2 linked regions of the Saccharobesus litoralis genome follow. The protein of the gene in region 2 interacts with the protein of the main gene of each other region in a pairwise test. Links are inferred from orthologs where the notes say so. Each region holds a gene or a part of one and is shown on either strand. Other genes may lie near its edges.

What was found. The genes of interacting proteins can lie anywhere in the genome.
Region 1: the proteins of rlmKL (region 2) and typA interact in binary tests that used the Escherichia coli proteins (3 or more experiments, as listed by UniProt). The link is inferred for Saccharobesus litoralis from one-to-one orthologs.

Annotation. Positions count from the first base shown.
Region 1 is NZ_CP026604.1:2,526,205-2,529,069, reverse strand. It holds typA (translational GTPase TypA), read right to left. Parts: upstream 2,411-2,865; coding sequence 590-2,410; downstream 1-589. Other genes in the region: C2869_RS08890 (hypothetical protein), read right to left, coding at 135-359; C2869_RS08895 (hypothetical protein), read left to right, coding at 1-53. UniProt on the Escherichia coli protein: A 50S ribosomal subunit assembly protein with GTPase and nucleotide-independent chaperone activity, required for 50S subunit assembly at low temperatures, may also play a role in translation.
Region 2 is NZ_CP026604.1:4,053,300-4,056,520, forward strand. The notes cover bases 129-3,078. They hold rlmKL (bifunctional 23S rRNA (guanine(2069)-N(7))-methyltransferase RlmK/23S rRNA (guanine(2445)-N(2))-methyltransferase RlmL), read left to right. Parts: upstream 129-522; coding sequence 523-2,634; downstream 2,635-3,078. Other genes in these bases: C2869_RS14755 (glutaredoxin family protein), read left to right, coding at 2,638-2,877; uup (ATP-binding cassette ATPase Uup), read left to right, coding at 2,874-3,078. In the rest of the region: more of uup, read left to right, coding at 3,079-3,221. UniProt on the Escherichia coli protein: Specifically methylates the guanine in position 2445 (m2G2445) and the guanine in position 2069 (m7G2069) of 23S rRNA. Methylation occurs before assembly of 23S rRNA into 50S subunits.

The sequences.
Region 1 (2,865 bases), 1.5 Mb from region 2 along the record:
ACGCCGTGCGCAATGATGACTTTGTCCAAGTTGATTTTAGCTACTATTTTTAATGCACTTATTGTTTAAATAAAACTGTAGGGCAGTTTCACATCAGCAAACTTAGGCAGAAGTAAATTCTGCCCTACAAATATTTATCTTATTTGTATGCTCGGCATTAAATCAGCATCGCCATCGCGATCAACGGTAATCAGGTTGTCGTCTAACTTAAACACTGCGAGATTATCTTTGTCATCACCACGGACAAACGCTAATTCATAACCGACATTGGTTAATCCGTTTGCAGTCGCTTGCTGTGCATAACTTAGCTTTCCCCACCAATCCCTAGCTTCCATTTTATTGTGTCGTCGCTCATTCATAACAACCTCCTATGACAGAGCACTCTAGGATCAAGTAAAGCTCAATTTCTCATTTCACTTACGGTTACTCACTTAAGACAACCGAAACAATGATCCAACTTTAAATATAGTAGATGGTGGTTAATTAACCAAGGCAAGATAAACGGAGACTGACAGAGAGTAAATGCAGGGAATAAAAACAAAAAACGCCGATGATATCGGCGTTTTTTAAGCTAATAGCAACAAATCAATTAAGATTTTTCACGTGAAGCGCGACGACGTTCGTTCTCAGTTAAAAACTTCTTACGAATACGAATATTTTCAGGCGTCACTTCAACAAGTTCATCATCATCAATAAACTCTAATGCTTGCTCTAAGGTATAAACGATAGGTGGGGTTAATACCTGTGCATCGTCAGTACCAGCAGCACGAACGTTAGTTAATTGCTTACCTTTAAGTGGGTTAACGGTTAAATCGTTGTCACGACTATGAATACCGATAACCATACCTTCGTATACTTCAACACCATGGCCAATAAATAAACGACCACGCTCTTGTAATGTAAATAAAGCATTGGTCAATGATTTACCTTGACCATTTGAAATCAATACACCGTTCTTACGTTGGCCAATGGTTCCGCCTTTATATTCACCATAGTGATCAAACGAGTGATACATCAAACCTGAGCCTGAGGTCATGGTCATGAAATCAGTTTGGAAACCGATTAAACCACGGCTTGGTACGGTAAAGTCGATACGCACTCGACCTTTACCATCTGGTACCATATCTGTCATTTCAGCTTTACGTAAACCTAAAGCTTCCATCACTGAACCTTGATGTTCTTCTTCAATATCAACCGTCATGGTTTCAATTGGCTCAATCTTATTGCCGTTTTCATCTTCTTTGATGATAACTTCAGGACGTGATACCGCTAATTCAAATCCTTCACGGCGCATGTTTTCGATTAATACACCTAAATGTAATTCACCACGGCCTGATACACGGAATTTGTCTGGATCGTCAGTTTGTTCAACACGTAACGCAACGTTATGTACTAGCTCGCTTTCTAAACGCTCTAAGATTTGACGAGATGTAACGAATTTACCTTCCTGTCCACAGAAAGGAGACGTGTTAACTTGGAAAGTCATGGTTACAGTTGGCTCATCAACTGTTAATGCTGGTAAGGCTTCAACATTATTAGGATCACATAAAGTATCAGAGATCTTTAATTCACCAGCACCGGTTACCGCTATAATATCACCCGCGCTAGCTTCTTCTTTCTCATAACGCTCTAAACCTAAGTAGCCTAGTACTTGACCGACTTTAGCATTACGCGTTTTGCCATCAGCACCCACGACAGTCACTTGTTGATTCAGTTTTACTGAACCGCGCTTAATTCGACCAATACCGATAACACCAACATAGCTAGAATAATCTAGTTGTGAAATCTGCATTTGGAATGCGCCTTCAGGATCCGCTGCTGGCGGCTCTACTTGGTCGATAATGGCTTCAAACAATGGTGTCATGTCTGTGCCAGTTTCACCTTCTTCTAAAGATGCCCAACCATTGATTGCAGACGCGTAAACTACAGAGAAGTCCAATTGCTCATCCGTCGCACCTAAGTTATCGAACAAATCAAATACTTGATCCATAACCCAATCTGGACGTGCCGCAGGCTTATCTATTTTATTAATAACCACAATTGGCTTTAAGCCATGCGCAAACGCTTTTTGCGTTACAAAGCGAGTTTGCGGCATTGGACCTTCTTGTGCATCAACCAATAGCAATACTGAATCAGCCATTGATAATACACGCTCTACCTCACCACCAAAGTCGGCGTGACCCGGAGTGTCGAGAATATTAATGTTGTAGTCGTTGTACTTGATCGCTGTATTTTTGGCTAAGATCGTAATACCACGCTCTTTTTCCAAATCGTTCGAGTCCATGACACGGTCTTCATTGTCACCACGAGAATCAAGCGTGCCTGACTGTTCCAACAATTTGTCAACCAAAGTCGTTTTACCATGGTCAACGTGAGCGATGATCGCAATATTTCTTAACTTTTCAATCACAGCATATACCTGCAGTTATAACACTATCTAAAACGACCTTATCCATTGGGAATTATTAAGGTCGCGTAAAATTTGCGCGCATTGTACACACTTGCAGAGCCTAGCGATAGCATACAAACATGAATAAGCGTCATTAGTCAGTCAAACACTGAATTTAATGGCTATGACTTATGCATTTGCTCTATATGAAAGTCAAAATTCGATCTGATTATCCGTCTATTTAACTTGTGCAATTCAATGGGAAATAAGCTATGTTAGCACCATCCTAATTACCATTGTGGTGCTAAGCACCATATAGGTGCATTAAAGCACCAAAATGGATCATCACATTGGATAAAGTCAAGGATAGTCGAGCTGATAGGCTTGAAATCAATAGGGTGACGGTTCTGGTACGTTTCTTGCTTGGTACCGCACACACTATTGTGCGACTTATTTATTGCTATTCAATAAATCTA
Region 2 (3,221 bases):
AAAAGGAAATAAAAGATTGGTTGCGGGGGCCGGATTTGAACCGACGACCTTCGGGTTATGAGCCCGACGAGCTACCAGGCTGCTCCACCCCGCGTCGAAGAGATTATTTGGTTGCGGGAGCCGGATTTGAACCAACGACCTTCGGGTTATGAGCCCGACGAGCTACCAGACTGCTCCATCCCGCGACAAATAATACTAAAAAGTTGGTTGCGGGGGCCGGATTTGAACCGACGACCTTCGGGTTATGAGCCCGACGAGCTACCAGGCTGCTCCACCCCGCGTCAACGAGGCGGCATATTACGGATTTAATTTATTAATGCAAGTTAAAAACACCAAAAGATTGAAATTTTATGACATTGGTGAAGATCAGCGATTAAATCCCCATTTATTGATGTTTTTCTGTTCTATCTTGTCTGTTTTACTAAATTTAATTTTGAAAACTCAAAACAACCAAGTCTTACGTTTACCGTTACAACAATAATTCGTTATAATCCGCAGCCAATTTAGTTAGCGGAGCATTTTATGGCCAAATTCTTAGTGACCACGTCCAAGGGGCTCGAAAACCTTTTATTTACTGAGCTTGAAAACTTGGGTGCAACCGATTTAAAAATGTCTGTTTCATCGGTTTGGTGTCAAGGAGATTTAGCTTTTGGTTATAAAGTTGCCTATTTATCTAGGTTAGCCAATCGCGTATTACTTGAATTAGCTGTGGGTGATTGCCAAAACAAAGACGACTTGTATCGCATAACCTCAAGTGTCGACTGGACTATGCAGTTTTCTAATAAAAAACGGTTCAGTGTTGATTTTGTTGGTACTAATAAAGCCTTGCGTAATACCCAGTTTAGCGCGCAAGTTATGAAAGATGCGATAGTTGACGCATTTGTCGAAGAAGGGAGTAAGCGCCCAGATGTTGATAAACAAATGTACGACATTCGTTTTCATGGTCGGATCATTAAACAACAAGTCCATGTTTTCTTAGACTTTTCAGGAAGTAGTCTTCACGAGCGTGGTTATCGCGAAAAAGCGGGTAAAGCACCTTTAAAAGAAAATCTAGCTGCGGGCCTAGTGTTACGTAGTGGCTGGTTAAATGATACAACAAAACCTTTGTGTGATTTCTTTTGCGGTTCAGGCACGATAGTGATTGAAGCGGCGCAAATGGCTCGCAATATACCTGCACAACACGATCGAGTACGATGGGGCTTTGACTCTTGGCTCAGTCACAATCAAAACCAATTTGAGCAAATTAAACAACAAGCTGAAGCGCAAATAGATAATGAAATAACCTTACAAATTTTTGCTTCTGATATTAGCAAACACGAGCTAGGCACAGCTCAACGTAACGCCGATTTAGCTCATGTTTCACAAGATATTCAATTTACTCAGGCCGATGCATTAAGTCCCAAGGTAAAAAATTTCTTTCGCGAAACTGGCACCATAATCATAAATCCGCCTTATGGTGAGCGATTAGATGAAACTGCACAGGTAGCTAATTTATATTTGGATTTAGGCCAAAAGTTTAAAAAAGAATTTACTGACTGGCAGTTAACCGCCATTACTTCAGCCGAAAACCTGTTGCGTTTGTTTAAATTATCAGCGTCAAAAAAATATAAAGTCAAAAATGGTCCTTTAGATTGCGTGGTGGCTAATTACCAAATAGAAGCCGCTAAAGGCGAGCAAGTTAGAGGTGTTATCGCTGAAGAGTTTCAAAATAGATTAAAAAAGAATGCTAAAAAACTCGCACCGTTAGCTAAAAAAGCGGAAACCAATTGTTACCGCGTGTATGACGCCGATTTACCAAACTATAATGTTGCAGTTGATTTATATAGTGATCACCTGGTTATTCAAGAATATGCTGCACCTAAATCAGTGCCTGAGCATGTCGCTGCGCAACGCCTAAACGATGTGTTAATAACCGCGCCGGCTGTACTGGAAATCGACCCTAAAAATATTCACGTTAAAACTCGCAGCAAGCAAAAAGGAAAAGAGCAATATCAACGCTCAACCCATATGCGAGATATCCGCATCGTCGTTGAAGAAGGTAAAGCGAAATTCTTAGTCAATTTAGATGATTATTTAGATACTGGACTTTTTCTTGACCATCGTAATATTCGCTATCAAATCGGTGAATTAGCTAAAGACAAGCGCGTACTTAACTTATTTAGTTACACTTGTTCGGTATCTGTGCATGCTGCATTAGGTGGCGCAAAACAGATCACCTCGGTAGATTTATCGAAAACCTATTTAAATTGGGGTAAAGACAACTTTGATTTAAATAAATTATCTACCCGATATCATAAATTTGAACAAGCTGATTGTATGCAATGGTTTATGCAACAGAGCGGACAATATGATTTGATATTTATTGACCCACCTTCATTTTCAAACTCAAAACGCATGAAAGATGTATTTGATGTGCAGCGTGATCATATAGCGTTACTAACTCAAGCTTATAAGTGTTTAGCAACAAACGGAACACTGATATTTTCTAATAATTTACGTAGTTTTAAGTTAGACGAAGATGCCGTATTGGAACTGGGTTTTGATATAAAAAATATATCGGAGTCCAGTTTGCCGTTTGACTTTAGTCGTAACGCAAAAATTCGCCAATGCTGGTTATTAACTAAGACACATTAGGCCATGACTAAAGTATATACTTTATATGGTACAGATTGTTGCCATTTGTGCGAGTTAGCTGAACAAGTCTGTATATCTGCAGGAATTATGGCTTGTGTAGAAAAAATCGACATTGCAAATGATGAGCAACTAGTTGATTTGTATGGGGTAAAAATCCCCGTTCTAAAAAACAATTCAACACAACAAGAACTTAACTGGCCATTTGACGCACAAATGATAAGCCAAATAAAACCTAAATTATGAATTTATATAGAATAACCAATGCGCAACTTGCATTTGGTGATCACCCTTTACTTAACGGTGCTGATTTTCACATAAATAAAGGTGAGCGAGTTAGTATTGTTGGTCGCAATGGTGCGGGTAAATCGACTTTACTTAAAATCATTGATGGACAGATAAACCTAGATGGCGGCGAAATTAATTTACGCAGTGGTACTGTTATCCGCCGCCTAGAACAAGATCCGCCAAGAATGGCACAAGGCTCAGTCTATCAATATGTCGCGAACGGCTTAGGGGATGCTGGTATTGCTTTAGCTAACTTCGCTGAAGAGTCACTAAAACCCAATCCGGATACTCAATTATTAGCG